DNA from 2 places in the Micromonospora inyonensis genome. Region 1 is predicted to be linked to the other one. Evidence: riboswitches for the same ligand, from Rfam matches in the RefSeq annotation. Region 1 holds a riboswitch; the other holds the start of a gene.
The links. A riboswitch is a leader RNA that binds a small molecule or an ion and turns the genes downstream of it on or off. The one in region 1 is predicted to bind S-adenosylmethionine.
Positions count from the first base shown of each region.

Region 1 (4,887 bases):
CCGGGTACCCCTGGTACCGCACCGTGCTGCTGCCCACCTGCGCGTCGCGGAGGTCCCCGCAGGTCAGCGCGCGTACCTTGCGTCGTGGCGTCGTGGTGGGGCTCGGGGTGGGGTCGACCGGTGCCTCGTCGTCCCGGTCGGTCGACGGGGTGACGACCTTCTTCGCGGAGGAACCGGCCGCCGGCCGGCTGTCCCGGGACCGCTTCTTCTTGCCGCTGCCACTGCCGCCACAGGCGGTCAGTACGCAGACCAGCACCAGTGCCACCACTGGCACGATCCTCCGACGCATCGTCCGCCACCTTTCCCTCGAACCGGTGAGCGGGACAGTACTGAATGGATGCCAGTGCCGGTCGAGGGCTGATCCGCAGGCCGTCGGACGGCGGGCTCAGAAGGCCGCGAGCGCCGGCCACCAGGTGACCGCCGGCACCGCCAGCAGCGCGCCGACCAGGAGCGCCGGCCCGAAGGGCATCGCCGTCCGCCAACCGACCCGGCGGGTGGCGAGGAGCACCAGCAGCACGGGGACGTTCACCACCCAGGGCAGCACCACGCCCAGGACCACCGCCTCCCACCCCAGCCAGCCGAGGTACCAGCCGAGCAGCGCGCCCACCTTCGCGTCACCGACGCCGAGGCCACCGCCGGGCAGCAGCACCATCCCGGTGAGGACCAGGCCGACCACCAGGCAGGCGAGCAGCCCTCGCCACCAGTCGTCCCACGCGCCGCTCCGGCCGGCGACGGCACCGAGCAGCACCGGAGTGGCCGCCAGTGCCGGCAGCACCACCTGGTCGGGCAGGCGCTGACAGGCGACGTCGACGACGCCGAGCAGCACGCCGAGCACCGTGAGGGCGAGGAAGATCGGCAGTACGGCCACCGGTCCCAGCGCCGCCCCGAGCAGCCCGCCGGCCGACCCGGCGACCGAAGCGGTCAGCCAGCGCGGCACCCCCAGCCGGTGTCCGTACCCGCACCGGGCCGCCACCCACCCGCGTGCCCCGGCCGCCAGCGGGGCACCGCATGCGGCGCAGTCCCGCCGGGCGGGCTGCCCGTACGGCACGGCGAGGCGGTACGCCACCGCCGGGACGAACGCCCCCGCCACCCCGCACCCCAGCGCAGCCGCCAACACCGCCGCACCCTATCCCTCCCGCCCCGGGCCCACCCGCCCGCCGGGGACCGGCGGGGGCGAGGTGGCTCACAGCGTGGGAAGGAGGGTCGGCAAAAGCGCAGGCTGCTCGTAGAATCTGCTGCACAACTGAATACCTCATCCAGAGGGGCTGAGGGATACGGCCCGACGACGCCCCGGCAACCACCCCGTGCGCTCAGAGCTGAGCGTCCGACGGGGCAGGTGCCAAGTCCGTCCCCGCCGCAGGGTGCGACGCGGGGAAAGATGAGAGGACCCTCGACATGACGTCGACGATCGTCGCCCCCGGTATCGACACCACCGCCAGCCCCGCCCGCGCCCTCGTCTGCCGCGCCTGTTCGGCCCGGTACCCGCTCGCCGCCCAGCACGCCTGCTACGAGTGTTTCGGCCCGCTCGAGGTCGACTACGACACCGCCGCGCTGGCGCGGGTCACCCGGGAGCAGATCGAGGCCGGCCCGCAGAACCTCTGGCGGTACGCCGCCCTCCTGCCCGCCGGCCAGGACCCGGCCACCCGGGTCACCCTCGACCCCGGGCTGACCCCGCTGGTCGCCGCCGGCAACCTCGCCGCCGAGCTGGGTATCACCGCCCCGCTCTGGATCAAGGACGACAGCGCCAACCCGACCCACTCGTTCAAGGACCGGGTGGTCTCGGTGGCGCTGACCGCCGCCCGCGCGCTCGGCTTCACCCGCTTCGCCTGCGCCTCGACGGGCAACCTGGCGAACTCCGTGGCCGCGCACGCCGCCCGGTCCGGCGTGCCCTCGGTGGTCTTCATCCCGGGTGACCTGGAACAGGGCAAGGTGATCACCACCGCCGTGTACGGCGGCGACCTGGTCGCCATCGACGGCTCGTACGACGACGTGAACCGCCTCTGCGGCGAGCTGGTCGAGACCGACGAGTTCGAGGACACCGCGTTCGTCAACGTGAACGTCCGTCCCTACTACGCCGAGGGGTCGAAGACCCTCGGGTACGAGGTGGCCGAACAGCTCGGGTGGCGGATCCCGGCTCAGGTGGTCATCCCGATGGCCAGCGGCGAACTGCTCACCAAGGTCGACAAGGCGTTCAGCGAGCTGGTCGAGATCGGGCTGGTCGAGGCCCCGGCCGGCGGCTGGAAGGTGTTCGGCGCGCAGTCGACCGGCTGCAACCCGATCGCCACCGCCCTGCACGCCGACACCGACACCATCACCCCGGTCAAGCCGACCGGCATCGCCAAGTCGTTGAACATCGGCGACCCGGCCGCCGGCCTCTACGCCCTGGAGGCGGTGCGCCGTACCGGTGGGTGGATGGACCACGCCGACGACGAGGAGATCCGCGCGGGGATCCGGCTGCTCGCCCGGACCACCGGGGTCTTCGCCGAGACGGCCGGTGGGGTGACCGTCGCGGTGCTGCGCAAGCTGGTCGCCTCCGGCCGGCTGGACCGGACCGCCGAGACGGTGGTCTTCAACACCGGCGAGGGTCTGAAGACCATCGACGCGGTCGCCGGCCAGGTCGGCCCGACGCACCGGATCAAGCCGTCGCTGCGTGCCGCCCGGGACGCTGGGCTGCTCGGCTGACCTGCGTACCGCCCCGACGGATCGGCCGAATCGCCCGAACGGGGGATCGGGCCGATCCGTCGGGTAACCGACCGTTCGCCCAGGGTGCAGAAACCACCCTCCGGGGACTTGACGCCAGTAACCGGTCAGGCGCAGGATGCTTCCTGCGGGAGGGCGATCGCCGAAGACTTTTCAAGCCTTGCGACCCAACGCCGGCGGCGTTGTGCGATCGTCCCTCCCGACCAGAGCTTCCGGGCCAGCGATTTAGGCCGTGTGTCATAAGTGCCGTTCGAGGCGTCGGAGCCAGATGTCGATCATGCTGATGGTGGCGGTGGCTTCGTACCGCACGGCGAGCTTGTCGTATCGGGTGGCCACGGCACGGTGCTGTTTGAGCAGGTTGATGCCGCACTCCACGGCGTGACGCTGCCGGTATGCGCTGGGGTCGAAGGCGGGTGGACGGCCACCCGCCGAGCCCTTCTTGCGTCGGTTCGCGGCCTGGTCGGCCTTGACCGGGATGACGCAGCCGATGCCGCGCCGGCGCAGGTAGCTCCGGTTGGCCTTGCTGCTGTACGCCTTGTCGGCCAGGACCCGGTCCGGCCGGCACCGGGGTCGGCCGACGCCGAGGCGAGGCACCCGGACGCGGTGCAGCACCGTGGTGAACTGCGGGCTGTCGCCGCGCTGCCCACCGGTGATGACGAACGCCAGCACCATGCGGCCCTGCTCGCAGGCCAGGTGCAGCTTCGTCGTCAGACCGCCACGCGAGCGGCCCAGCGCGTGATCGGCCGGCTCGACGGCGCCACTGCCGCCCGGCGGCTCGACCTGCGTGTGACTGTCCCGGCGGGCACCGGCGGCGTGCTGATGCGCCCGGGCGATCGTGGAGTCCACGCTCACGTCCCAGGTGATCAACCCGACCGCGTCGGCCCTACCCTGCAACCCGGCCAGGATCCGCGCCCACACACCGGCCCGCTGCCAGCGCCGGTACAGCCCGTACACCGTGCGCCAGTGCCCGTAGCAGTCCGGCACGTCCCGCCACGGCGCACCCGTGCGGACCCGCCACCTGATCCCGTCAATGAGCTGCCGCTTGCTCCACTTCGGCGGTCGACCTGCCTTCTTCGGTCTGGGCAGCAGCGGCTCCAACACCGCAAACTGCGCGTCAGTCAGGTCGTGCCGCCTCGTCACCGCTACGCTGGCCACGAGGTCTCCGTGCAGATGGTTGTCTTGGTCGATAACCCATCTACCGGAGACCTCACCGCATATCGATCACCGACACGCCCAGCCGATCAACCTCACAGCCAGGACCACGGGCACTTATGACACACGGCCTAATCGCTGGCCCGTTTCCGTGCCGGTCGCGCACGCTCGTTGGCATGAGCATCGTCATCGCGTCCTTCGACGAGTCCGACCAGGCGGCGATCGACGCGGCGTTCCAGGTGGCCGCCGCCGCGCAGGCCGTCGACCTGCCGGACTTCCCGGAGCTGTCCCGTCAGCAGTTCGAGGGCGGGATCCGGCACCCGATGCCGGGCAAGACACACCTGACCGCGTTGGCCACCCTGGACGACGTCCCGGTGGGCTACCTGAACCTGTACCTGTCGCACGTGGAGAACGTCGACAACGCGGGTGTCGACCTGGTCGTCCACCCGGCCCACCGGCGACGGGGCGTCGGGCGGGCGCTGTACCAGCACGCCGTGCGGGTGCTGCGCGAGCACGGCCGGAAGCGGATCATCGCGGCATCGGTCGGGCCGCTGCCGGAGGGGCCGGAACGACCGGCGGTCGGTGCGCGGTTCGCCGCCGCGCTCGGTGCGCAGCCGGCGCTGGGCGAGGTACGCCGCCGACTCGTGGTCGACCGGCTGGACCACGCCGCCCTCGGCGCGCTGCTGGCCGACGCGCGCGAGCGGGCCACCGGGTACCGCACGATCACCTGGCAGGCGGAGACCCCCGAGGCGTACGTCGCCGACGTCGGTTACCTCGACAGTCGGCTCGTGCTCGATTCCCCGACGGGAGACCTGGTGATCGAGCCGGACCACGTCGACGCGGACCGGGTCCGGGGCATCGAGCGCGCGCTGGCGGCCCGGGGCCGGGCCCCGTACCACTGCGGCGTGGTGCACGAGGAGAGTGGCCGGCTGGTCGCCTGGACGATGATCATCGTCCTGCCGTCCATCCCACGGCACGCCGATCAGCAGATCACCATCGTGGATCCGGAGCACCGTGGGCGCCGGCTCGGCCTGC
Region 1 is NZ_FMHU01000001.1:885,805-890,691, reverse strand. Features, by position in the region: gene GA0074694_RS03940 (hypothetical protein) at 1-289, opposite strand, end outside; gene GA0074694_RS03935 (A24 family peptidase) at 386-1,117, opposite strand; SAM riboswitch class I at 1,250-1,385, shown strand; gene thrC (threonine synthase) at 1,396-2,682, shown strand; gene GA0074694_RS03925 (IS5 family transposase) at 2,938-3,840, opposite strand; gene GA0074694_RS03920 (GNAT family N-acetyltransferase) at 4,029-4,887, shown strand, end outside.

Region 2 (4,887 bases), on a different contig from region 1:
CACGACACCCTCGTCGACGCGTTGGACGATCTGGCCGCCGCCCTGACCGGCACCGGCACCGGCACGTCGGGGCGGGCCTGCCTCGGGCCGGCGGCGGTCGCGCGGGTCAGCCGGGAGACGGCCGCCGACCAACTCCGGGCCGCTGCCCAGGCGTTGGCGACCGCCGACCCCACCCGGGCCTACCAGGTCGGTTCCTTCGTCCCGAAGGAAACCAAGGACGGCAACCGACGGCTGGGCAACGGCTCCTACGTCAAGCGGACCAAGGGCGGCCTCGGCCAGCTCAAGATCGATAATGGTGGCGCCGACGCGGTGATCAGCATCGTCCGGGGCAAGACAGCGGTCACCCGGGTCTACGTCCGGAGCAAGAGCACCTTCACGGTACGCGGTGTCCGGGACGGGACCTACCAGATCTTCATGACCAGCGGCAAGGACTGGGACGCCAGGAACAAGGCGTTCAGCCGGGACTGCGACTTCGAGAAGTTCGACGACCCGCTCACGTTCAGCACCACCTCGCGGACGTACACCAGTTGGACGCTCTCCCTCACCCCTGTGGTGGGCGGCAACGCCAGCACCAGCAGCGTCGACCCGGACCAGTTCCCCGGCGGATGACCGGGTTCACCGGCTCGCCGTGCCACATCGTGCCGGCCGTCGGTGACAGGCCCGGTGGCCGGGCCAGCTCACCCGAGGGCGGCGAGGGCGGCCAGCAGGCGGTCCACGTCGTCGTCGGTGCTGCCCAGTCCGAGACTGGCCCGCAGGGCGGTGGGCGGCAGGTCACGGTGCCCACCACGCGCGGCGGCCTCGGCGAGCAGCCGTCGGGCCAACGGGTGGGCGCAGAACAGCCCGTCGCGTAGCCCGATCCGGTGCTCGGCGGCGAGGGTGGCCGCCACCTCGGCCGAGTCCCGGCCGGCGACCACGAACGACACGATGCCGACCCGGTCGGCCGCGGGGCCGAACGTCCGCAGCTCGACGAGGTGCGGCAGTGCCGCGATGCCGGTACGCAACCGGGTCAGCAATTCCTGCTCACGGCGGTGCAGGGCGGCGCGGTCCGCGGCGGTGAGCGCGGCACAGACCGCCGCCAGGGCCACCGCACCGAGCAGGTTCGGGGTGCCGGCCTCGTGCCGCCCCGGGCCGGTGGTCCAGCGCACGTCGTGCGTCGCCGGCCCGACGTGCCGGGTGGCCCCGCCGCCGAGAAGGTACGGCGGGGCGGCGTCCAGCCAGTCCGCCCGTCCGACGAGCACGCCGGCACCGAACGGGGCGTACAGCTTGTGCCCGGACGCGGCGAGGTAATCCACGTCGAGCGCGGCCAGGTCGACGGGAACGTGCGGTGCCAGCTGGGCGGCGTCCAGCGCGACGCGGGCGCCGTACCGGTGGGCCACCTGGGCGAGTTCGGCCACCGGCCAACATTCCCCGGTGACGTTGCTCGCGCCGGTGACCGCTACCAGGATCGGCGCACCCGGGTCGGACCCGCGACGCAGTTCACGCAGGGCGGCGGCGAGCCCGCGTACCGCCGCGTGCGGAGAGTCGGGCACCGGCAGCCGGAGTGCCCCGGCGGGCCAGGGCAGCAGGTTGGCATGGTGTTCGGCGGCGAAGGTCACGACCTTCGTGCCGGCGGGAAGCACGTGGGCGAGCAGGTTGAGCGCGTCGGTGGTGTTCCGGGTGAAGATCACGTGATCCTCGGGGCGGGCGGAGAAGAAGTCGCCGACGGTCTGCCGGGCCCGCTCGTACGCGAGGGTGCAGCGCCGGGAGAGGGCGCCGGCACCCCGGTGCACGCTGGCGTACCAGGGCAGCAGCTCGGCCACCGCGTCGGCGGCGGCACGGGCGCACGGTGCGGAGGCGGCGTAGTCGAGGTTGACCTCGCCGGGCACTCCGAGCACCTGGAGCGGCTGGTACGGCGGTTGCGGTGCCGGACGGAGTCCGGCACGCAGGGGCGACGGTACGAGGGCAGTGGTCATGGCAGACCTCCGGCAGTCCAGGGACCCCGGAACGGCAGCTGGACGGGGTCCGCGCTTGCCCAGCACCTGGTCGCGCTGGGCCGGGTCATCACCCGGGGCACCCCACCGCGAACCTCGACGAGGGTTGCCGGCCAGCAAGCCGGGGCTTGTCGCTGGCACTCATGACCTGGGCCGCAGCTTAGCTGCCGGACGCGGTCCTGCCAAATCCGGGCAGCTGGGTGGTGGGCATCCGCTGGTGCTGCGTCACGATGCTGTCGGTGATCTCGCTGGGCGGCACCGGGTGACCGAAGTACCAGCCCTGCCCACTGTCGCAGCCGGTGGCGGCCACGCGGTCGGCCTGCTGGGAGGTCTCGATACCTTCGGCGGTCACGGTGAGACCGAGCTGGTGGCCGAGCGACACGACGGTCCAGCGTGTGGTCCGCCGACAGCCCCAGGTCGGCGAGAAGACGCGAACCGACGATTGCGATCGTCCGGCCGAACGCCTCCGGTGACCCGAAGCCGGCCGCCACGAGTTCGGCACCGATCCGCCGGCCCCCGCCGGGGTCAGCCGGTCCGGCGAGGACAGCGGCGACCAGACGGTCCGCCAGCCCGATCACGATCCGACGCCGCTCCTCGGCGCTGATCGGCACGTAGTGCGCCCGGTGCAGCGCAGCGGCCCACACCCTGGCGAACTCCTCGACACCCTGACGGCACCGGTCGTCGACCCCGTCGGCATCGGGCCGATCGCTCACCTGCGGCGTCCGACTCCCACGTAGAAGCTCATCCGCTCGGGATACTCACCGACATCGTCCGGCGTCTCGGGACGCCACAACGGCGACCACACCACGCCGGGTTCCACCAGCTCGAGGCCGGCGAAGAGATTCTGCACCTGGGAGAGGGTCCGGGCGGTGACCGGGGTGCTCGTCCGACCACTCAACCGGGCGCCCTCCCCCATCTCGTCCGGCCGGCTGTCGGTGGTGACGTGGCTGATCGCCACGCAGCTGCCCGGTGCCAGCGCCGTCCACAGTCGCCGGACCAGCCCGTACGGATCGTCCTCGTCGGCAATCGCGTGCACGACCGACACGAGCAGCAGGCCGACCGGCTGGTCGAGGTCCAACAGCCGGCGGGTCTCGGGGTGTTCGAGGATGACCTCCGGATGGCGTAGGTCCTCCATCAGTGCCACCGCGTTCGGTTGATCGGCGAGGATCCGCGTGCTGTGCGCCACGGCCACCGGATCGATGTCCACATAGACCACGCGGGCATCCGGATCCACCCGCTGGGCGATCTCGTGCACGTTGCCGACCGTCGGGATACCGGACCCGATGTCCAGGAACTGCCGGATCCCCTCGTCGAGCATGAACCGCACCGCGCGATGCAGGAACTCACGGTTCGCCCGCGCCACCAGGCGGAGGTCCGGCACCGCCGCGAGCGCCTGGCGGGCGAACTCCCGGTCGACCTCGAAGTTGTGCGAACCGCCGAGCCAGTAGTCGTAGGCCCGGGCGACGCTCGGGCGACTCAGATCGACATCGTCTGGTGCCCAGTCCGGCCGCTCCATCGCCGCCCTCCTCGCCGACAGTGACGTAACCGGCGCCACCGCTGCAATGGGAATCCATCGGTAGATGATCCGCACCGGGATCGCGAACGGCTAATAGTAACGAACCCTGCTCTTCTTCGCGATCACGGCCGTGTCCCGGTGCGGGCTCCGCAGGCCAGCACCCGACGGCGCAGCCGGATCTGACAGCGGGGAATGGCGGTGGGGGCGCGTCGGTTGTGTCCCCGTGCGGCCGTGACCCGCCGCCGGTGAGCGCGCGGGTGGGTCGGGTGGCCCGGGAATGGGGTCGGCCCGCCGGTCGTTACACCATGTCGACGCCGATGGAGCAGCCCGCCCGGCGGGCCCGGTGGATCCCCCGATCCCCTCTCCGGTGCGTCGCGAAATCCCCCGGAACGTTCTCAGAGCGCCCTTACGTGTGGTGCTCACGCACCGTCCGCTCCCTCCCCGCCCGCCTGGGCGGCATGTCCGGATGTGTGCGTCGACCCCCGAACGGAGCTTTGACCATGAACAAGCTTATCCAGCGTGGTGTGCTGTCCATCGCAGGTCTGACCGCCGCAGCCGGAATCGCCGCCGGTCCGGGCCTGTCGCAGGACACGACCCCGGCAGTGACCACCACGCCGGTCGCGGCGACCCAGCAGGTGACGGCAGACAAGCCGGTGTCGACGGACAAGCTACTGCCCAACGGTGTGCCCGCCGGCCAGTCGACGGTCCCCCTGACCGACGAGCAGAAGGCCAACGCCAAGGCCATCATCGAGGCCACCAAGAAGAACGGCATGGACGAGCGGGCCGCCGTGGTCGCCATCGCCACCGCCCTCCAGGAGTCGAAGCTGGAGAACCTGGGCCACCTGGGTGACCGCAACGACCACGACTCGCAGGGCCTGTTCCAGCAGCGCCCGTCGAGCGGGTGGGGCACGGTCGAGCAGATCACCGACCCCGAGTACGCCACCACCGCGTTCCTCACCGGTCTGAAGCAGGTCGACGGCTGGCAGGACCTGCCCCTGACCCAGGCCGCCCAGACCGTGCAGGTGTCGGCCTACCCCGACCACTACGCCCAGTGGGAGAAGCAGGCCGCCGACCTCGTCGCCGAACTCTGGACCAGGTGACGACCGGACAGGACAACCACGAGGGCCCCTTCCCGATCCGGGAAGGGGCCCTCGTCGGTGTGCACGCATCGACGGAGGTCGGGTCGCGCCAGGCGGTCGGGCGGGCCCGGCACGAAGCTCCGGACCCTCCCCGACCGCCGCCACGGTCCGGTCAGTCCTTGACGCCGATGACGACCCCGTTCGCGCCGGCCGCGACGAACGGCAGGGTACGGATGTCGGAGAATCCGGCATCCCGCAACCACATCGTGTACTCGGTCTCGGAGTAGTTCTTGCCGGCTGTGGTCTCGATGAGCATGTTCAT
Region 2 is NZ_FMHU01000002.1:1,456,378-1,461,264, reverse strand. Features, by position in the region: gene GA0074694_RS21100 (hypothetical protein) at 1-609, shown strand, start outside; gene GA0074694_RS21095 (aminotransferase class V-fold PLP-dependent enzyme) at 678-1,952, opposite strand; SAM riboswitch class IV at 1,999-2,119, opposite strand; partial or broken gene GA0074694_RS32340 (EAL domain-containing protein) at 2,131-2,358, opposite strand; gene GA0074694_RS21085 (SAM-dependent methyltransferase) at 2,680-3,486, opposite strand; gene GA0074694_RS21080 (hypothetical protein) at 3,987-4,586, shown strand; gene GA0074694_RS21075 (methyltransferase) at 4,738-4,887, opposite strand, start outside.
Region 2: it holds a riboswitch for S-adenosylmethionine, as region 1 does, so the genes downstream of both, GA0074694_RS21095 (aminotransferase class V-fold PLP-dependent enzyme) here and thrC (threonine synthase) in region 1, are expected to answer to the same signal.